4 regions of the Bradyrhizobium sp. USDA 4502 genome follow, and region 1 is predicted to be linked to each of the others. Evidence: riboswitches for the same ligand, from Rfam matches in the RefSeq annotation. Region 1 holds a riboswitch; each other region holds the start of a gene.
The links. A riboswitch is a leader RNA that binds a small molecule or an ion and turns the genes downstream of it on or off. The one in region 1 is predicted to bind cobalamin.

Region 1 (5,466 bases):
GGGTTGGGGTCGGGGTCGTGCCGCAATGAACGCTCTTTGAGTGGAGAGAGCCCCCACCCGCTGCGCTCTTCGCGCGCAGCGACCTCCCCCGCAAGCGGGAGAGGTGAACTGAGCTCGTGGTGAGGCCGTGGCCACATCACACGTCCGCCCACGGCACGATGACGACCTCGCGCTGAAATTCGGCACGATAGGCGCTGATGCGGAACACGCTGGCGAGGACGCTCTCCGACAATGCCTCGACGGGCGCGCCCTGCGCGGCCAGCCGCCCCTCCGCGAGCACCAGCACGTGATCGGCAAAGCGCGCGGCGAGTCCCAGGTCATGCGTCACCACGATGACCAGCACGCCGGTGTCGGCAACGTTGCGCAGCTTCTGCATCACGTCGATCTGGTGGCGCGGATCGAGCGAGGCCGTCGGCTCGTCGGCGAGGATCACGGGCGCCTCCACCGCGAGCACCCGGGCCAGTGCGACGCGGCTGCGCTCGCCGCCGGAGAGTTCGGTGACGCGGCGATCGCTGAACTCAGCGACGTCGACCGCCTGCATCGCGCGCAGCACCGCCTCCACATCCGTCTGCGACAGCCGCGCCGGATCGGTCGCACCGTGCGGATAGCGGCCGAGCGCGACGATATCGCGTGCCGGCAGCGGCCAGTGCACCATGTGGCCCTGCGGCAGATAGGCGAAACGTTTCGCGCGCTCGCGCAGCGGCAGCGACGCCAGCGCATCGCCGCCGATCCGGATCTCGCCGCCCGACGGGATCAGCCCGGCCAGCGCGCGCAGCAGCGTGGTCTTGCCGGCGCCGTTCGGCCCGACCAGCGCGACCAGATGGCCCGATGGCAACGACAGGGAGACATCGTGCAGCACCTTGCGGCTGCCGAGCGAGGCATTGAGCGCGGCAGCCGAGAGCAGCGTCATGCCACGCCTCCGCCGAGCGCGCGGCGTTCGCGCATGATCAGATAGAGGAAGAACGGCACGCCGATGATCGAGGTCAGCACGCCGACCTTGATGTCTGAGGTCGAGGGAATGATGCGCACCGCGATGTCGGCGGCGAGCAGCAGCGCCGAGCCGGTGAGCGCGCTCGGCACCAAGAGCCGCGCCGGATCGTGACCGATCACGGGACGCATCAGATGCGGCGCGACGAGGCCGATGAAACCGATCGTGCCGGTGACTGCGACCGCGCCGCCGACGCCGAGCGCCACGCCCGTGATCACGAAGAGCCGCAACCGCCCGACGTCGACGCCGAGGCTCTGCGCCGCCTCCTCGCCAAGCGTCAGCGCGCGGAAGGCGCTCGCCTGGCTGAGCAGGATGGCGGCGCCTGCGATAATGAAGGGCAGCGCCAGCGCGACGTGCTGGAAGCTGCGGTCTTCCAGCGAGCCGAGCAGCCAGAACGCGATCTCCAGCACCACGAACGGATTGCTCGAGAGATTCATCACCAGCGCGGTCGCGGCTCCCGCAAAGCTCGAGATCGCGAGCCCGGCGAGGATCAGGATCAACAGCCCGGCATTGCGGCCGGCGATCGCAAGCAGCGCGAACACCGAGCCGAACGCGGCGATGATCGCCACCACCGGCAGCGCGTAGGAGCGCACATCGGCGAGGCCCAGCGCGATCACCAGCACCGCGCCGAAGGCGGCCGATTGCGGCGCGCCGAACAGCGACGGCGAGGCCAGCGGGTTGCGCAGCAACCCTTGCAGCGCCGCGCCTGACAGCCCAAGAATACCGCCGATCGCGAATGCCAGGATGGTGCGCGGCAGGCGGATCTCGCGCACGATCACCTGCGCCACATCGCTGCCGCCGCCGAACAGCGCCTCGATCACCGCGAGCGGCGACAGCCGCACCGGCCCGATGCCGAGCGAGATCACCAGCAGCAGCAGCACAAGCGCGAGCAGCGCCGCGGTGGCGCCCCACCGGCGCCGCGCCGCGACCTCGGCCGCCAAGGCAAAATCCTGCACGCTCATCGGATCCATGCTCTTACAGCGATCGTCGTGGCAGACAAGCGACACTCGACAAAAACCGTGGCCGCACGGCCATTGCCCGACTTCCGCCGGATTGACTTTGCTACCCGGCCGAACCCTAGATGAACATGACGGTTCTTTCATGAGATGAAAAGGGAATGCGGTACGGGGAAACTTCCCCAACGCCGCGGCTGCCCCCGCAACTGTATGCGGTGAATCCTTCGTCACAGGCCACTGGGAATCTCGGTCCTGGGAAGGCGACGAAGGGTAACGACCCGCGAGCCAGGAGACCTGCCGTCAGCCGTGGTCACACGCGATGCTGCCGGTCGGGGAGTACAGGCATGAGCTTCACCTGATGCTGTGAGCACGATGGTGAGACTGGTTCGCGGTGACGTGCCACTGACGTTGCCGAGGCCTTTCTTATGTTCTCCTTCCCTTTCCATCGGCGGCGCCGCGCGCTTCTGCTCGCGTCGACGATGATCGCGCCGGCGACGATGCTCGCGCCGGCATTCCTTGTCTCCGCAGCGCGGGCGCAGCAGGCACCCGCTCCCGATCAGCTGCCGGCGATCGAAGTCACCAAGCCGGGCGACCAGAACGTCACGCGCGCCAGGCCGGCCGCTGACGAAGCGCCGGCGCCCGCGACGCCCGGCGCCGGGCACCTCGCAAGGCAACAATACAGGCAGCGGAGCCGGATCGGGCACGACAGGGACCGGTGTGGCCACCGGAACGGGCGGCACCGGCGGCCGCCAGTTCGCCGGCATTGTCGGCACCTCCTCGGCCGTGATCACCGCCGACGACATCGCGCATTCGCCGGTGCAGTCGTTGCCCGAGATCCTCGCGCAGGTGCCGGGCGTGCAGCTGCAAACGCCCTATGGCGGACCGAACGGCGCCAAGACGTCGGTCGACCTGCGCGGCTTCGGCGCGTTCGCGACCGACAATACCCTCTTCCTGCTCAACGGCCGCCGCCTCAACGACGTCGACAAGGCCGGCTTCGACCTCACCACGATTCCGCTCGATTCGATCGAGCGCATCGAGATCACGCGCGGCAACAGCGGCGCGGTGCTCTACGGCGACAACGCGGTGGGCGGCGTCGTCAACATCATCACCAAGACCGGCGTCGGCGGCCCGCCGACGACGATGCGGGCCGAGGCCGGAGTTGGCTCGTTCAACACCCGCATGGCCGCGGTCTCCGCGGCACTCAATTCCGGCCCGTGGTCCACCTCGTTCTACGGCAACGGCATCAAGTCGGACGGCTACCGCGTCAACAATGCGCTCGACCAGCGCAACGCCGTCGGCAACATCAACTACACGACGCCGGATCTCACCGCCTTCCTGACCGTCACCGGCAGCGACCAGAAGCTCGGCCTACCCGGCGGACGGCTGGTCGATCCGTCGATCGGCGTGAACGAGCTGCTCACCGATCGCCGCGGCGCCGCGACGCCCTTCGACTATGCCAACCAGCAGACCGCCAGCGTCACCGCCGGCTTCACCAAGACGCTGATGAACGGCGTCGACCTCATCGTCGACGGCGGCTGGCGGCAGCGCGAGACGCAGAGCGGCTTCTTCGGCACGGTGCCGACCATCAGCTTCGCCTCGACCTACAATGACGCCGCGCTGCAGACCTGGTCGCTGACGCCGCGGCTCAGCGTCAAGAACGTGATGCTGGGCGTGCCGTCGACGATCCTGACCGGCATCGACTATTACGATTCGACCTTCCGCGAGGCGCGCGGCGCCTATCAGGGCGTCGACCCGTTCCACATCTACAGTATCGAGCAGCAGTCCGTGGCCGGCTATTGGCAACATACGCTGGGCCTGTTGCCGACGACCGACTTCTCCTACGGCGCGCGGGTTCAGAACACCAGCATCTCGGCGCGCGATCGCTACGACCCGAATGCGCCATTCGCATTCGACACCCAGGCGGCACCGCTCGACAGCAACGAGACGCAATACGCGCTGCATGTCGGCATCGAGCATCGCCTGACCGACACTTTCTCGGTGTTCGGCCGCGCGGCACGCGCATTCCGCACGCCTGATGTCGACGAACGCGTCGCGTCGGGTCCGTCATTCGACCCACTGACCTTCGCCCCGATCCCGCAGAATTTCCAGCTCAAGACCCAGACCTCGCAGGATGTCGAGGGCGGCTTTCGCGTCAGGACCAACCGCTTCCAGGTCCAGTCCAGCGTCTATCTGATGGATCTCGAGAACGAGATCCATTTCAACCCGGTGCTGTTCTTCAACACCAACCTCGACCCCACCCGCCGCTACGGCTCGGAGACCAGCGCGGCGCTCAAGGTCAGCGACAGCGTCACCCTGCGCGGCGGCATGGCGATCACCCGCGCGGTGTTCCGCGAAGGCATCTGGGCCGGCAACGACGTGCCGCTGGTGTCGCGCTACACCGGCAATCTCGGCGTCACCTGGAATATCTGGCAGAACTATCTGGTGTTCGACGCCACGGTGCGGGCCTGGAGCTCGCGCATCATGGACAACGACCAGGCCAACACCCAGAGCCGGATTCCCGGCAACGCCACCGCCGATATCAAGCTGAGCGGGCAAGTTGACCGCTTCTTCTGGTCGCTGAGCGTGAACAACCTGTTCAACGCGCTCTATTACGACTACGCCATCGCGAGCACGTTCACCGAGGGCCGCTTCTCGGCCTACCCGCTGCCCGGCCGCACCTACATGGTAAAGGCCGGCGCGACGTTCTAGAGCATGATCCGGTGGGGCGGGTGTGCCCCGCCGCACCGTCTCCGAATATTACAAACGCACGGAAACTGGGGTAGAGTTCCGGCAGCTGATTTGACCCGCGCAGGGGAAACGCATGGCCAAGGCCGGGAAGCAGACCAAGGGCGGCACGAAGACCAAAGACAAGGCCGACGACAAGTCGAAGAAACCTCCGCCACCCGCAGCGCTACAGGACGACGAGTACTACGAGGACGGCGACATCGCCACGCCGAAGCTCGACCGCTACGGCAATGATGACGAGCCGTTGTGAGGCGCGGCGAAGATCGATCGACCGATCCCGCGCAGTCGCGCGCGGCGGCCTCGTAGGTTGCGAACTACCGAGCCCGGCTCATCCTCGCCAAGCAGACATTAGGTCGCAGCGAGGTCATGGGCCGGACCACCCTTCCGGATTGGTTTGCCCACCCCCTGAATGCTAGGCTCGCATGGACGCTGGGTCCTTGCTGGGGGGCGGTGCCATGAGATTTGCGAAGGCAGTGCTCACGGTCTTCTGCATGATCGCGTCGATGTGCGACCCGTCCGATGCGCAACAAGCTCCCAGGAAAGTAGGAATCCTCGTCAACGGCGGCCCGTCGCCGCTCTTCGATTCCATCAAGAAAAATCTTCTGAGCGACTTCGCCGACCGCGGCTATCTCGAAGGACGCGACATCGTCATCGAACCGCGATTTGCCGAATCGAAGCTCGAGCGCCTTCCGGGCCTCGCCTCGGAGCTGGTCGGTGCGAATGTGGATGTTATCCTTGCACTCGGCGGCCCGGCGTCGGTGGCGTCGCAGAAGGCCA
Region 2 (5,466 bases), 370 kb from region 1:
TGACCCCGATCTCGGTCTGCTTGCCGGTCGCAAGCTGGAACGTCTTCTGCGTGGTCGACAGTGAGATCAGATTACTGACCGGATCGACGCCGACCGCGTACTGGCCATAGAACGCGAGGTTCTTGATCGGCTCGTAAACGAGCCCCGCGCGCCAGCTGGTGCCCGATAGCGCCGTCTCGAAACTGTTCGCCGGCGTCTTGTAGTCGGTGCGATCCACCTCGGGACGGTCATACCTGACACCGGTCACCAGCGACAACTGATCGGTCAGCAAGAGACGATCCTCGGCGAACAGCGCGTATTGATTGACGATCGCATTGAAGCCCGGCGTGGTCGCCGTCGTCGTCGCGAAGAACGATCCCGGATCGAACACGTAAGGATTGACCGACGACGCGCCGCCATAGGGCGAGTTGTTGGTGTGGGTGAAGTCGATCCGGTTGACGTCGAAGCCAGCGACGACCTGGTTCGCAAGGCCGAACACGTGACCGCTGAAGGTCGCATCCATCCGGTTGCCGAGCTGCTTCTGGTCGTGGAAGATCTCGATGTAGCTCGCGCGATCGATCAGCCGGGTCTTCGGATTCCAGGTATAGTTTTCGATGTCGCGCCAGTGCCGCTCGCTGGTCAGGTAATACAGCGTGTTGTTGACCTTGATGCCGTCGGCGACGTCCCACTCGGTCTTGAACTGGGTCCAGCTGTCCTGATAGCGGATCGCGCTGTCCAATGCGTTGTAGTTCTTGAAGCGCAGCGCATCCTGGATCGAACCGTTGATCAGCGGCGTGCCGAAATAGCGCGACGGGCTGCGGTCGCCGTAGTCCTCCGACAGCGTGAAGGCCAGATTGTCCGACGCCTGCACCCGCACGGCAGCGGAGACCACCGCGTTCGAGGTCTTGTCGCGATCGACCCAGCCGTCCGACATGTTGCCGGTGGCGTTGATGCGGTACGACACATTGGGATTGATCGGACCGGTGCTGTCCACCGAGAGCCGCCGGGTCATGTTGCTGTCGAGCGAAACTTCGGCCTCGTTGTAGGGCGTATTGAGCGGTTTCTTCGGGATCACGTTGATGACGCCGCCGATCGCGCCTTCGCCGTACAGCACCGAGGCCGGGCCGCGCAGCACTTCGATGCGCTGCGTCGACCAGGTGTCGTAGGGGAACGTCAGCGTGCCGGAGCCGATATAGAAGCGCGTGCCGTCATACAGCGTCATCACCGAGTTGCTGCCGGCAAAGCCGCGGGTGCTGAACGACAGGCCGCCATTGCCGGGTGCCGGCGTTGCGATGAAGCCAGCCGCGTCCTGGGTGACGGCATCGAGCACATTATGCTGGCCGCGTTCAGCGATGGTCTGCGCCGTGATGATCTCGACGCTGGCCGGCGTCTGCAGCGGCGTCAGATTGAGACGACTGCCGGTGCCGCCCTGCGTGGTGGCATTGAGCGTCGGCGATGCCGATCCCGGTACGCCCGACGCTGCGACGCGCGGCGCGTTGCCGGTTGTTGCGATCGTCGCGGGCCTCGGCCGCGCCGCGGCGGCCACGGCACGGCTTCGCGCCGCGGGCTTCGGCCTTGCCACAGCGGAAGGCGCGACCTCAATCGGATCGAGCCTGGTTGGTGGAGGCGTTTGTGCCGAGCCTTCGGCCGGCAACAGCAGCGATGACAGGGAGCAGAGAAGACCGAGGCGCCATTTGCGCGCAACGGGAGAGGACGGAGACATGAAAAGGACTCGCGGTAACGTGGCACGTCACCGCGAACGCGGACTGGCGCATTGCCCAAAAGGCAGTGCTCCGATCCCACCAGGACGCCCCCGCCCGATGTGCTCGCGTGTGACCACGACTGACGGCAGGTCTCCTGGCTCACGGGTCATCGCCTGTCGACGCCTTCCCGGGCCGATGGCCCAGTGGCAATTTGACGAAAGGCTCGCCGTTTACAGTTGCGGGGACAGCTGCGGCATTGGGGTTACCCTCGCACCGCATTCCCTTTTGATCCCCGAAGGGAACCGTCGGCAAAAACGATAGGTGCTGGCTGCAGGGCTGTCAATTCGATGCGATTGTCGCACACATGCTTTGCGAGATGCTGCTGCGGCGATGACACAGCGACGTCGAGGGCTGACGCCGAAAGGCAACCCGTCATCCTGAGGAGCGCGGCACGCGCGTCTCGAAGGATGCACGGCCCGGCTGGTGGCCGATTCATCCTTCGAGACGCTGCTTCGCGGCTCCTCAAGATGACGGGAAACGTAGGTTCGCGTCACTGAGCCTCGACACATCCCTGCATCACCTCATCAATCTCCGCGCGCGACAGCGCACCCATCTCGGCGATGAACACGATGCGCGTGCGCGGCACGCCGGGCGACGGCACGCCGCCCGCAGCCAGGGTCGCGCGGCCGCCGGCGAGTTGAAGCACGGTCAGCCGCCCGGGCTGCTCCACCGTCTCGAACAATCCCTTCGCCCGCGCCAGCTTCGGCGCCAGTCTGCCGATCGCCTGCTGCAAGCGCGGCAGCACGACGGGCCGCTCCGAGGTCCAGCTCAGCGTCTCGAAGCGATCGGACGCCGGCCGTCGCGGCGCGGTCTCGCGCGGAGCCGGCACATGATCGAGGTCCGTCGGGAACAGCAGCGCGGCCGGCACCTCGCCATGCAAGGCATCAACCACCACGGCCGCCGGACGCGCCGCGCGCACGGCGTCGCGGATCGCGGCGCACGCAGCGGCGTCAGTCAGATCGACCTTGCTCAGCGCCACCACATCCGCCGCCCGGAGCTGCGAGCGCAGCAGCGCATCGTTCAGCATCGCCGCAGGTTGCGTCGCGTCGACCACGCACAGCACCGTCTCCAGCGGCGCCTCCTTCCAGATCACGGGATCCATCAGGTTGCGCACGATGTCGGCGGGATCGGCGATCCCGCTGGTCTCGATCACGATGAATTCGGGACGCGGATCACGCCGCAGCAAGGTTGCGAGCGTGCGCAGCAGGTCGCCCTCCAGTGTGCAGCAGATGCAGCCATTGCTCAGGCTGACCACGCCGTCGCCGGCGCCGGCGATCAGCTCGGCGTCGATATTGATCGCACCGAAATCGTTGACCACGGCGGCGATGCGCCGCCCTTGCGCATGCGCCAGCAGATGGTTGACGACGGTGGTCTTGCCCGCCCCGAGAAAGCCCGCGACCAGCAGGATCGGGACCGGCACATTAGCCTCCGGTGACGGGCCGGCGCACCGGCCGGCCGGGACGCGCCGCGACATCGAGCACACCATCGCTGATCAGCGGCTGGCCGCTGACCACGAGATGCCGCACGCCCTCCGCCGGACGATTCATCGCGGAGAAGGTCGCGCGATCGCTCAACGTCTCGTAGTCGAACACCACGACATCGGCGTCGGCGCCGACCTGCAGCCGGCCCTTGGCCCGCATCGCCGGCGTGCTCGCCGACAGGATCTCGGCCGGGATCAGCGCGCATTTGCGGATGCCCTCGAGCAGCGACACCTTCTTGCGCTCGCGCACCCATTCGCGGATGAAGCGGGTGAAGCAGCCCGCCGAGCGCGGATGCGAGGTGGCATCGTCCGGCAGCGGCCAGGCGTCGCCGCTGTAGGGACGGCCGTCCGACAGCGTCCACGGCATCGCGTCGGAGGCGATTGCGCCGCCCGGATACAGCACCGCCATGTCGAGCAGATCGCGATGATGCGCGTTGTTCTCGATGTCGAGCACATGCCACAGTACCAAGGTCGAGGGCTCTTCGGCCTGTGCCGCCAGCAGCTCCTCGCGACTGCCGAAACGGTGACCGTCGGTCACGCGCTGCACCGAATCATAACCGAGGCCGTTGCGCTCCTCGAATTTCGGATCGCTGAAGAAGGTCGCCGCCAGCACGGTCGAGCCGGTGCCGTAGGGATAGGCCTCCACCGTGATCGGCAGGCCCTGCGCCTGCGCTTTCGCGATCAGCCCAACACAGCGTTCGATATCGGTCTTGCTCGACGAGTTGAAGTGGCAGATGTGCATATGCGCGCCGGTGGCGCCCGCGTAGCCGATCAGGCGGATATAGGCCTCGGCCGCGCTCTCGGGATCGATCCGCGACATGTAGGCGACGTGGGTAAAGGTCGGCACCGCATGATCCGCCGCGAGCTGGCACACCGCGGTCAATTCCTGCACGCCGGCGCCCGGCGCATAGGCGTTGAGAATGCCGATGCCGATGCCGCCCTCGTTCAGTCCGTTGGCGAGGCGCTCCAGGATGCCGCCGACCTCGCCTTCGGTCGCGACGTTTTCGATCCAGCGGCGATCGCGCATCGCGGCACCAAACGATTCCAGCGAGCTCTCCGAATTCGAGCCGGTCATCGCACCGATGCGCGCGAAGGCCCAGTTGGCGGCGGCGCCGTAGTTCAGCACCCTGCCCTTCTCGGCCTGGCGCTTGTACCAGGACGCGACCGGCAACACGCCGGCCTCGAGGTCGAGCGAGGTCGTCACCCCGTCGAACGCCTGCATGCGGTCGGCTGGAATGGTCTGGCCATGCGCGTGCAGGTCGATGAAGCCCGGCGCCACCACGAGCCCGGTCGCGTCGATCTGCCGTTCGGAACCGCCGAGGCCGGTGCCGACCGCGGCGATCTTGCCGTCGACGACGGCGACATCGCCGATCGCGTCCATCCCGCTGGCCGGATCCACCACCCGGCCGCCGCTGATCACCAAGCCACCCATCTCGCCACTCCCCGCATTCCGAAACCGACCGGTCTCCTGTCGAGCACAGAGAAGCGCATCGCACTGATCGCAGCAAGCCGGCCAGGGTTGTGGCGACATGCTGTGACGGAATATCCGCCGCGCCGTGATGGCGATTGCAGAGTGAGGCCCTTCCTACGTTCCGGTTGCACGCCGCGACGGCAGCCCGCGCCAGAGATCGGCGCCGGGCTTCACGCGGCTCGCCACGAGTTTCGGCGGCGTGCGGTCCCTGGCTATCGCCGCTTCGACCGCACGCTTGAGCCTGACATTGTCGATCTGCGCCAGGAACCGCCGGATGACGGCATCCTGATCCGCGCCCTGACCGGAGATCGCCGCGCACAGCTCCGCGGTCGTCCTGCGGAAGAAGTGGAAGGCGTCATCGGCCGCGCCGCCCAGCCGGTCGACCTCGCCGGCCACACCGAGCGCGTGCATCCGATCGTCGTCGTCGAGCGTCACTGCGAAGCGCAGCACGGCAAGCTGCCAGGCACGGAGCAGCTTGCTCTCCGGTTCGGTCGCATTCTCGCGCATCAGTCGAACACCCCGCGCGCCTGACTTCCTTCGGCTGTCGAGGGAGGTAGGGCGCGGCGCGAATATCCTTGCGCGGGAATAGGTTTTCGAGGGGAGCGCGCGCCCGATTGCATAGGAATCGCATAGGCGGAGCGCGCCGAGGCCCAATTCGCTCAGATCCCCTCGAACTGCAGCCGGGCCAGCCGGGCGTAGAGTCCGCCCGCGGCGACCAGTTCGGCGTGGGTGCCCTGCTCGACGATCCTGCCCTGGTCCATCACCAGGATGCG
Region 3 (5,466 bases), 5.2 Mb from region 1:
CACGCCGCCGCGGTCGATGTCGCCGACCAGCACCACGGGCACGTCTGCTTTGCGCGCAAAACCCATATTGGCGATATCGGCTTTGCGTAAGTTGACCTCGGCGGGGCTGCCGGCGCCCTCGACCAGCACCAGATCGGCGCGCTGCTTCAGGCGCGCAAAACTCTCCAGCACCGCGCCCATCAGCGATGGTTTCATGCCGGCATATTCGCGCGCGCGTGCGGTGGCGATCCGTTTGCCGTGCACGATGATCTGGGCGCCGACATCGGTCTCGGGCTTGAGCAGCACCGGGTTCATGTCGGTGTGCGGCTCGACGCCGGCGGCGAGCGCCTGCAATGCCTGCGCGCGTCCGATCTCGCCGCCATCGACGGTCACGGCGGCGTTGTTCGACATGTTCTGCGGCTTGAACGGCAGCACGCGCAGGCCGCGCCGTCGGGCGGCGCGGGCGAGGCCGGCGACGATGAGCGATTTGCCCACGTCCGAGCCGGCTCCCTGGATCATCAATGCGCGCGCCATCGTGATGCCCGTCAGAACTCGACGCCCGGCTGGGCCTTGATGCCGGAGCGGAACGGATGCTTTACCAGCGTCATCTCGGTGACCAGATCGGCAATCTCGATCAGCTCCTCCTTGGCGTTGCGCCCGGTGAGCACGACATGGGTCATCGGCGGCTTCGACGTGGTCAGGAAGTCGACGACATCGGCGATCGCAAGGTAATCGTAGCGTAGCGCGATGTTGATCTCGTCGAGCACGACCATGCGCAGGCTCGGGTCCGCGATCAGCTGCCTGGCCTTTTCCCAGCCGGCTTGCGCTGCCGCGATGTCGCGGGCGCGATCCTGCGTCTCCCAGGTAAAGCCTTCGCCCATGGCGTGAAATTGACAGAGATCGCCGAAATGCCCGGTGAGCAGGCGGCGCTCGCCGGTATCCCAGGCGCCCTTGATGAACTGCACCACGGCGCAGGGAAAGCCGTGAGCCACACAGCGCACGATCATGCCGAACGCGGAGGACGATTTTCCTTTGCCGGCGCCGGTATGAACGATGATCAGGCCCTTTTCACCGCTCTTGGTCGCCATGATGCGGTCGCGGGCGGCCTTCTTTTTCGCCATCTTGTCCGCGTGGCGCGCATCCGGCGAAAGATCGGTGCCGACGGCGCCGTCTTCAGCGTCCTTTCCATCAGAAGTCATCACATTCCTTCGGCTTGACAAGTGCGAGGCTTGGACGAATGGTGGTCCTGCGTTGGTTCCTGTCCTACGACAGGCGAAGAGGGAATGCGATAGGGCTCCGCTAAATCGGGCCCGAAGCGCAGCCGCCCCCGCGACCGTGACCGGAGAGATGCCCAAGCCACTGATTCCATACGGAGTCGGGAAGGTGGGCATCGAAGGGTAAAACCTGCTCCGCAAGCCGGGAGACCTGCCAACGCAGCATGTTGTGAAACCGGCGGACGGGGTGTTCCGCGACGGGGAACGAACCTGTCCAAAATCGGTTCGTGTGCCTCATCGCTTCCCGCTGTCAATCCAGGAAGGGCGATGAGCGTCACACTTCATGTCTGCATCACCTGCCGCGCCGGCCAGACGTCGGCGGAAGGTGAACTCGCGCCCGGTGCACGCCTGCATGCCGCGCTTGTCGAGGCCGGCGTGCCCGATGACGTCAATCTGGTTCCCGTCGCATGCCTGTCGGCCTGCAGCCAGGGCTGCTCGGTCGCGCTCAGCGCGCCGGGGCGCTGGTCCTATGTCTACGGCCGACTGTCCGCTGATAATGCCGCGGATGTGATCGCCGGTGCCTCCGCCTATGCGGCGGCGCCCGACGGCATCGTGCCGTGGCGCAGCCGTCCGGAAATCTTCCGCAAGCAATCGCTCGCCCGCATTCCACCTCTTCCCGTCGTGCCGGAGGCCGCAGAATGACCACGCTCGCCAAAATTCCGGTCACCGTCGTGACCGGCTTTCTCGGCTCCGGCAAGACGACGCTGATCCAGCATCTGATCCGCAATGCCAACGGCAAGAAGCTCGCGGTGCTGGTCAACGAATTCGGCAGCGAAGGCGTCGACGGCGACATCCTGAAGTCGTGCGCCGACGCCAATTGTCCGGCCGAGAACATCGTCGAGCTCGCCAATGGCTGCATCTGCTGCACCGTCGCCGACGATTTCATCCCGGCGATGGAGCAGTTGCTGGCGCGGAACGTGAAGCCCGATCACATCGTGATCGAGACCTCGGGGCTCGCCCTGCCGAAGCCGCTGCTGAAAGCGTTCGACTGGCCGGAGATCCGTTCGCGGATCACGGTCGACGGCGTGATCGCGCTCGCCGACGCCGAGGCCGTCGCCGCCGGCCGTTTTGCGCCTGATCCGGCCGCGGTGGATGCGCAGCGTGCAGCGGACGACAATCTCGACCACGAGACGCCGCTGTCGGAAGTGTTCGAGGACCAGATCGCCTGTGCCGATATCGTGCTGCTGACCAAGGCGGATCTCGCCGGGGCGGAGGGGATCAAGGCAGCGAAAGCGGTGATCGCGGCCGAGATGCCGCGCGAGGTGCCGATGTTGCCCGTCGTCGACGGCACGATCGACGCGCGCGTGATCCTCGGGCTCGGGGCGGCGGCGGAAAGCGATCTCGCGGCGCGGCCGTCGCATCACGATGGCGAGGAGGAACACGAGCACGACGATTTCAATTCCGTCGTGATCGATCTTCCGGAAGTTTCGGATGTCGACGCGCTGGTCGCCTCGATCAAGGGGCTGGCGCGCGAGCAGAACGTGCTGCGCGCCAAGGGCTACATCGCGGTCGAAGGCAAGCCGATGCGGCTGTTGGTGCAATCGGTCGGCGAGCGGGTGCGGCATCAGTTCGACATGCCCTGGGGTGCCCGGGCGCGGCAGTCGAAGCTCGTCGTGATCGGCGAACATGCCGACATCGATGAAGCCGCGATCAGGGCACGGCTTGGTGTCTGATGCACGTCGTCTTCCGCGAGAGCCGCGGCCTTGAGGAGACCGCGACGCCAAGGGACCTCGGCCAGGATCCGGCCGATCTCGTGGTGTTGTCGTTTTCCGACAGCGATCTTGCTGCCTTCGCGGCCGGCTGGCGGCGCGGCCGTGCTGCGCTGCCGTCGCTGCGGCTCGCCAATCTCGCGGAGCTGCGCCATCCGCTGTCGGTCGATACCTATATCGAGCGGACGCTCTCGCACGCCCGCGGCATTCTGGTGCGGCTGATCGGCGGCGAGCCCTATTGGTCATACGGGCTGGCCGCGGTGCATCGGCTGGCGAAGGAGCGCGGCATCGCCCTGGTCGTGCTGCCGGCCGATGGCCGCGACGATCAGCGGCTGGATGAATTCTCGACCTTGCCGGTCTCGACGCTGCGCCGTCTGAAGGTGTTGTGCGACAAGGGCGGCCCGGTTGCCGCTCAGGCCGTGATCGCGCAACTGGCGCTGGCGTCCGGACTCTATGCCGGGCCGGTGGTCGGCGAGATCGATCTTCCCGAGATCGGCGTCTACGATCCCCGGCGCGGAGCCATCGCGGCGTTGCCGGCACCGGATGGCCGGCCGCGCGTGCTGGTTACGTTTTATCGTTCTTATCTCGCGGCCGGCGACACGGCACCGGTCGATGCATTGATCGATGCATTGCGTGAGCGGGGCTTTGATGCTCATGGCGTGTTCGTCACTTCATTGAAGGCGGCGGGCGTGGCCGATTGGCTGCGCGTTCAGTTCGCGCAATGCGCTCCAGCGGCGATCGTCAATGCGACCGCGTTTTCCGCGGCCGGTGACGACGGCACGACGCCCTTCGACGCCGCATCATGCCCGGTGTTCCAGGTCGCGCTGTCGACCGCGCGGCGCGAGGATTGGGCCTTGTCGCTTCGCGGCCTGTCGCCGGGCGATCTCGCGATGCATGTGGTGCTGCCGGAGGTCGACGGCCGCCTGTTCACAGGGGTCGTGAGCTTCAAATCGCCTGGTGAGCGCGATCCCGAGCTGCAATTCGCGCATCTTGCGCATCGACCGGATGCCGAGCGCGTCGCTGCAATTGCCGCACGCGTGGCCGCTTGGCATCGGCTTGCCGGCAAGCCGGCACAGGAGAAGCGGCTCGCGCTGGTGCTCTCGAACTATCCCGGCCGCCCGCATCAGATCGCGCATGCCGTCGGCCTCGATGCGCTGGCTTCAGTCGAGGCGTTGCTGACCGATCTCGCGGCTGCGGGATTTGACCTTGAGCCGGTGCGGTCGCTAGGCGACATTCTTTTGCGGAGGACTTTGACGTGGAACGTCGCCGACTATCGCGCGGCGCTTTCCGGCCTTCCCGAACTGCTGCAGGACGATCTCAGCCGCGCATGGGGCGCGCCGGAGGATGATCGGGATTGCCGTGACGGCGCATTTCATTTCGCTGCGATCTGTTGCGGCAAATCGGTCATTGCCGTTCAGCCGGAGCGCGGTGAGGTAGGGCAGCGCGACGCCGACTATCACGATCTCTCACGCACGCCGCGCCATGCCTATGTCGCGTTCTATCTGTGGCTCAGGCAGCAGGCCATCGATGCCGTCGTCCACATCGGCGCGCATGGAACGCTGGAATGGCTGCCCGGCAAGTCGGTTGCGCTGTCGCCCGCATGCTGGCCGGAGGCGCTGATCGGCGATCTGCCTGTTGTCTATCCCTTCATCGTCAACGATCCCGGCGAGGCGGCGCAGGCCAAGCGCCGGATCGGTGCCGTGACGATCGGCCATCTGCCGCCGCCGCTCGCGAAGGCCGCGGTGCCGGAAGGCTTGCGCAATCTCGAGCGCTTGCTCGATGAGTATTCGACCGCCGACGGTCTCGATCCGGCGCGGCGGCAGCGCCTGATCGCCGCGATCCGCGACGAAGCGCGCATCGCCGGGCTGGAGGACGATCTCGGTCTCGCCGCGTCGGTCTCCGCGGCCGAGGCCATTCCGCAGATCGATCGTTTCGTCTGCGACCTCAAGGAAAGCCAATTCAGCGACGGCTTGCATGTGTTCGGGCAGGGCGCTTGCGGTGAGGCGGAGAGGGCGGCGCTGCGCGATGCGCTCGCGGGGCGGCGCGTGGCGCCGGGGCCGTCGGGCTCGCCCTATCGCGGACGCCGCGACGTGCTGCCGACCGGACGTAATCTGTTTGCGGTCGATCCGCGCGCGGTGCCGACGCCGTCGGCGCATGCCCAAGGCGTGAAACTCGCCGAGGAGCTGTTGCGGCGTCATTTGCAGGATCACGGCGACTGGCCGAAGGGACTCGTGGTCGACCTCTGGGGCTCCTCGACGATGCGCACCGCCGGCGAGGACTTTGCGATGGCCCTGCACCTCGCCGGCATCGCGCCGCGCTGGGATCATGGATCGGGGCGGGTGTCGGGCTACGACATCATCGCGCCGGCGGAGCTCGGCCGGCCGCGCATCGACGTCACGTTGCGGGTGTCGGGGCTGTTCCGCGACGTCTTCTCAGGGCTGGCCCAGTTGTTCGAAGCCGCAGCGGAGGCGTTGTCCGAACGCAGCGACGAGGCGGACGAGAAT
Region 4 (5,466 bases), 2.2 Mb from region 1:
CCAGAACTTTCCGAGTTCCGGATGCTGAACGGACGTCTCGCCAAGGATTACTGGGTTTTCACTGGCCAAACGGCCACAGCCGCTCAGATCGATATGCTTGAGCGCAGCGGAGTGAAGCCGAGCAAGGACCACCCCACAAAGGTTTTTACCTTTCTCGGCGTGCCTCACACAGCCGAATGGAGAGAAGAGGGCTTCATTCGTCTTACACCGTCGCTGGACCAAACCCTTTGGCCTGAAGAGCCGGCTGAAAATAGATCTTTGGACTCCGACTCTGAGGAAGATCCGCGTATCCGCTAGGGACGGGCCGTACCTTGGCTGGGCCACGTCCTGGAAGCGGATAGATTAAAAATTGCGACGGCAGCAGCAGTTGGTACGGGCCCGCAGCCGGCAAATATTGCCATTCACCTGGTTTAAGCCCACTTGATCATTACAGAATCGGTCAAGTCAGAATAGCTGCACGCTCGAGATGAACGATCGCAGCCGTCCTCCTGTCGTTTTAGTCTCTCCGTCCCGCTGTGCCGACGCCACGAAGTCGGCAGCCTTGATCATCAACGCGATCGTCACATGCACAATCGCCCTTGATGATTAGCTCCAGCATGACTACGTCCGGCCGAAAGCTGCCCACACCCCGTCTTCGCCATCCCAGCTGCCGCGGCTCGCCGCCTTGGAGTATTCCGTGGCGCGCTGCTCGAAGAAATTGGCGTGCTCGACACCGTTGAGAATCTCCACGAGCCATGGCAGCGGATGTGCCTTGAGCCGGATGAACCCGCCCTCCTTAGCCTCGAAGAAGCCGAATACCGGGGCAATCCGCAGCTGGGTCAGTCGCCAGTCGGCGACGTAGCGGACGTAGGCATGGATCTGCTCGGGATTCATACCCTCGATCTCGCCGAGGCCAAAGGCGAGGTCGACGAAGTTCTCCTCCAGCTTCACCATGGTCTTGGCGACGTCGATGATATCGTCACGGACGGAGCGCGTCACCGCGCCAGTTTCGCGGTGCCATTCGTGAAACAGCTTTATGATGCCCTCACAATGCAGGCTCTCGTCGCGCACTGACCAGCTTACGATCTGTCCCATACCGTTCATCTTGTTGTGGCGCGGAAAGTTGAGCAGCATCGCGAAGCTCGCGAACAACGCCATGCCTTCGGTGAAGGCGCCGAACATCGCCAACGTCCGGGCGACATCGGCCACGGTGCCGACGCCGAACTCGTGCATGTAGTCGGCCTTCGCGCGCATCTCGGCATAGCCGCGGAATGCCTCGAACTCGGTTTTGGGCATACCGAGCGTTTTGAGCAGTAGCGCATAGGCATCGATGTGGACCGTCTCCATGTTGGTGAAAGCTGCAATCATCATCTGGACGGTGAGCGGCTGGAAAATCGGGATGTAGCGCTTAAGATAGTTGTCGCCGACCTCGATGTCCGATTGAGTGAAGAAACGGAAGATCTGGGTGAGCAGCGCACGTTCGTTGTCGGTGACGCGGTCCGACGCCCAGTCCTTGAGGTCTGCGCCGAGCGGCACCTCCTCCCCCATCCAATGGGTCTGCTGCTGGCGCTTCCAGAACTCGTAAGCCCAGGCGTAGCGATCAACGTCGTAGCTGCCGGTCGAGTCGAGGAGGCCGACGCGCTGCTTGCCGATCAGCGTACGCGGATCGACGGACGAGGGATCGATCACTGACATGCGAGGCACTCCTCATAGTCGGTGCGCTGCTGCGATGGTTGCGGGGGCGCAGCCTTGTCGCCATCGGCGATGGCGCCGGCGAACGCCGCGCGCGAAATAGATTTTGAACGGCAGTAGTAGAGGCTCTTCACCCCCCGCTTCCATGCCGTCCAGTGCAGCATGTGAAGATCCCATTTATCGACGTCAGCCGGCAGATAGAGGTTGACCGACTGGCTCTGGCAGACGAACGCGGCGCGGTCGGCGGCAAGTTCGACGATCCAGCGCTGGTCGATCTCGAAGGCGGTGCGAAAGACCGCTTTCTCGATTTCCGAGAGGATGTCGAGATGGGCGACCGAACCCTCGGCGGCGATGATGGACTGCCAGATCGCCGAAGTATTGGCGCCCTTGGCGGCCAGCAGCTTGGCGAGATGCCGATTACGCACCGAGATGGCGCCGGACAAGGTCTTATGGGTGTAGATGTTGGCCGGGATGGGTTCTACACAAGCGCTGGTGCCGCCGCAGATAATGCTTATCGAGGCGGTCGGCGCGATCGCGATCTTATGGCTGAAGCGGGCCATCACGCCTCGTTCCAGGGCATCCGGGCACGGCCCCCGCTCGCGCGCGAGCGTCACGGATGCCGCATCAGCATCGCGACGGATTTTCCGGAACATGTTCAGATTGAACGACTTGGCCACGACGCTTTCCATCGGAATGCTCTTGGCCTGCAGGAACGAGTGGAAGCCCATGACGCCAAGGCCGACGGAACGCTCACGCAAGGCGGCGTAGCGGGCACGCTTCATGACGCCCGGCGCCACCGTGATGAAGTGGGTCAGCACGTTGTCGAGGAAGCGCATGACGTCCTCGATGAAGCCAGGCTCCTCGTTCCACTGGTCCCAGGTCTCGAGGTTGAGCGACGACAGGCAGCACACGGCGGTACGCTCCTCGTCGCGATGATCGATGCCGGTCGGCAGGGTAATTTCGCTGCACAGGTTGGACGTTGAGACCTTGAGGCCGAGCTCGCGCTGGTGCTTGGGGAGCGCGCGGTTCACTGTATCGATGAACAAGAGATAAGGCTCCCCCGTCTGCAGCCGGTTCTCCAGGATGCGTTGCCACAGCTGGCGGGCGTCGATTTCGCGGATAACCTCCTTGGTCTTCGGACTGCGCAGAGCGAACGCAGTGCCGGCGCCTACGGCACGCATGAACTCATCGGTGACGTTGATGCCGTGATGCAGGTTGAGACTCTTGCGGTTGAAGTCGCCGGACGCCTTGCGGATCTCGAGGAACTCCTCGATCTCGGGATGGTGGATATCGAGATAGACCGCAGCCGAGCCGCGCCGTAACGAGCCCTGGCTGATCGCCAACGTCAGGCCGTCCATGACGTGGATGAACGGGATGATGCCTGAGGTAACGCCGCCCTTCACCTGCTCGCCGATCGAGCGAACATTGCCCCAGTAGGTGCCGATGCCGCCACCGTTAGAGGCAAGCCATACGTTCTCGTTCCAGGTGCCCACGATGCCTTCGAGCGAGTCCGACACCGAGTTAAGGAAGCAGGAAATCGGCAGGCCGCGCGTCGTGCCGCCGTTGGAGAGCACCGGTGTGGCTGGCATGAACCACAGCCGAGACATCGCATCGTAGAGACGTTGGGCATGCGCAACATCATCCGCGAAGGCGCAAGACACCCGCGCGAACATGTCCTGGATCATTTCGCCGGCGAGCAGATAACGGTCGCTCAGCGTCAGCTTGCCGAACGGCGTCAACAGGTCGTCGCGCGTCCGATCGAGCTTGAGATCGGCCGGCTTTGGCGATGGCGCAAGGGGGTACGGCAGCGGGGCCGGCGACGGCGGCGGCACAAGACACAACTCAGGCGCGCTGGGCTCTGCCTGCAATGGCTGCGACCTCACGCGCGCCGGCTCCTCAATGAGATGACCATGCTGATCGAAATCGTAAGACGGCGACATCGGCAACCCCGCGATGTTAGGCGGGGGGGACTGCGCGGATGACTTGCGAGGAAACCGGTCAAACGTCTCCGGCTGCAAGCGACCCAACGGGGCACCCCGCCCGAGGACTTTCGTTCAGTCGCGGCAGGTCTCCTGGCTCGCGGGTCGCCGCGGCTGTCGGCCTTCCCGGCGCTGTGCTGCGCCAGTGACCATGATGACAACCGCTCGCCGCTTACAGTTGCGGGGGCAGCCCCGGAGTAGCCGTTCGGCGCACCGGGTTCCCTCTTAGCTTCCGACCTACAAAATGTTGGGGCCAGAAGACCGTGACTGGCTAGACATAGGCACTACTCGCCGGGATTCGTCAACTGGGGAGATCCAGATTGAAACGCAAAAACATACCGAAGCCCGGACGACTTTGTCGCCGCTGTCGGCTTCTGCTGCAGGTGATTGGATATGCCGTTGGGCTGCATTACCGGTTTCCGTCAAGCCTGCGCAAAGGTCGAGGGAATTCCTGGCTCGCACGTCGCATTGATGGAATCTAAGAAACGGCGCGTCAGTAGAGGAGCAATTCGGCCAGACGCTTGATTTGATTCGCAGCGCTCCTGCTCGCCGCGACCAATGGCATCTGGACGAATTCGTTATCCACTCGCGGGCGAACAACATCGGCTCTGGCGCGCCGTCGACCGGAATGGCCTTGCATCCAGCCCCGAACCGAATCGCGCTGCACAGTGGTCCCACGCCTGTCACGGCTCCAGCGCGACCTGCAAGCCCTCCTTACTTTCAACATGAACGTAACGGGGTCCGATCGGCCGTCCCCTGCCGCTGGCGACAGTGACAATGTCTTCCAAAGGCATGGCGCGCGCATCCGCCTCGGGGCGAGACAAGATCAGATCGGCGTGAAACAGCCCTTCCGATTCGAGGCCGGTGGCATCCACGCCAAGGGCCGCCAAGCTGGCCAAACAGCTCTCAAATTCTTCAGCATCGCGAAAGCGACGCTGGATAAACGTTGCGCCGGCAAGACGTTCTGTCACAAGACCACGGTTTGCGAACGTCGCGGCGAGCGATTCAAATGGGAACATTCGTAGCACGAAGGAGATGATCCATGGTTGCTTCTCTGCCGCATCGAGAATCTCGCCGAACGTCTTCTCGGTAACGTAGCCGATGCATCCGGTCGACATGATAACATCCACGGAGCGGAGAATGCGCGCGCTGTCCATCGATAGCGCCTCCTTTTCAAGGTCAGCGACAATGCCCTGCTCTAAAAGGCCAACATTCTTCGCATAGCTGACCGCCGCTGCCGACACATCGAGGCCGATAAAGCGTGCCAACCCGACATCAGGCCAGGCTGCATAGAAACTGCGATCGAGACTCACCAATGTCTCAGAGCTGATCGCTCTCATCTCACGCCGGGCGTAGCGGTGACGCAAGCCCGCGAAGGTCAGCGGAAAGCGATGCACCGCTGCATTGATACCGTACGAACAACCAACATCGAGCACGACGGGCTTGAGGCCGGTGGCCGAAGCTTTCGCTGCCAGTATTTGGCGCACAACCGGCTCAGCCACGTCCGGTATCATATAATCCAGGTCTCCGAGGACCGAGAAATATGCCCTCGGATCATCCGAAGCATAAATATCGTGGAATGCAGCTTTAGACCGATTGATGCGCGAGAAATCTATCCGCAACGCAATGTCTCCTCTCATTTGCAAGCAGCTCGACGGCTGTTGCCTTCGTACCCGCCTGCACTTTGGTTATATAGGGTGTAGGCCCTTACATCCGCCGATGCGGTAGCAGAAGTGGCAAGTGAACAAGCGCATCACCCCCTCTGCGCGTCGCGGCGCGAGCGATCCTGCTGTTGTGCGAAGAAACCATCAGCCCG

Region 2: linked by a shared signal. The riboswitch ahead of ACVW1B_RS30970 (TonB-dependent receptor) and the one ahead of ACVW1B_RS32695 (TonB-dependent receptor) in region 1 are both predicted to bind cobalamin.
Region 3: linked by a shared signal. The riboswitch ahead of ACVW1B_RS07790 (DUF1636 family protein) and the one ahead of ACVW1B_RS32695 (TonB-dependent receptor) in region 1 are both predicted to bind cobalamin.
Region 4: linked by a shared signal. The riboswitch ahead of ACVW1B_RS42990 (ribonucleoside-diphosphate reductase subunit alpha) and the one ahead of ACVW1B_RS32695 (TonB-dependent receptor) in region 1 are both predicted to bind cobalamin.

The regions. Positions count from the first base shown of each region.
Region 1 covers NZ_JBSSGF010000001.1:6,989,359-6,994,824, forward strand. Annotated here, with positions in the region: gene ACVW1B_RS32685 (ABC transporter ATP-binding protein) at 137-910, opposite strand; gene ACVW1B_RS32690 (FecCD family ABC transporter permease) at 907-1,950, opposite strand; cobalamin riboswitch at 2,063-2,260, shown strand; gene ACVW1B_RS32695 (TonB-dependent receptor) at 2,662-4,653, shown strand; gene ACVW1B_RS32700 (hypothetical protein) at 4,766-4,939, shown strand; gene ACVW1B_RS32705 (ABC transporter substrate-binding protein) at 5,145-5,466, shown strand, end outside.
Region 2 covers NZ_JBSSGF010000001.1:6,622,089-6,627,554, forward strand. Annotated here, with positions in the region: gene ACVW1B_RS30970 (TonB-dependent receptor) at 1-1,525, opposite strand, end outside; cobalamin riboswitch at 1,810-2,004, opposite strand; gene ACVW1B_RS30975 (CobW family GTP-binding protein) at 2,233-3,162, opposite strand; gene ACVW1B_RS30980 (amidohydrolase family protein) at 3,164-4,654, opposite strand; gene ACVW1B_RS30985 (hypothetical protein) at 4,808-5,200, opposite strand; gene ACVW1B_RS30990 (ABC transporter ATP-binding protein/permease) at 5,353-5,466, opposite strand, start outside.
Region 3 covers NZ_JBSSGF010000001.1:1,759,198-1,764,663, forward strand. Annotated here, with positions in the region: gene ACVW1B_RS07780 (cobyric acid synthase) at 1-513, opposite strand, end outside; gene cobO (cob(I)yrinic acid a,c-diamide adenosyltransferase) at 525-1,178, opposite strand; cobalamin riboswitch at 1,215-1,426, shown strand; gene ACVW1B_RS07790 (DUF1636 family protein) at 1,521-1,895, shown strand; gene cobW (cobalamin biosynthesis protein CobW) at 1,892-2,926, shown strand; gene cobN (cobaltochelatase subunit CobN) at 2,926-5,466, shown strand, end outside.
Region 4 covers NZ_JBSSGF010000001.1:9,231,724-9,237,189, reverse strand. Annotated here, with positions in the region: gene ACVW1B_RS43000 (hypothetical protein) at 1-297, shown strand, start outside; gene ACVW1B_RS42995 (ribonucleotide-diphosphate reductase subunit beta) at 601-1,674, opposite strand; gene ACVW1B_RS42990 (ribonucleoside-diphosphate reductase subunit alpha) at 1,665-3,554, opposite strand; cobalamin riboswitch at 3,717-3,931, opposite strand; gene ACVW1B_RS42985 (class I SAM-dependent methyltransferase) at 4,334-5,290, opposite strand.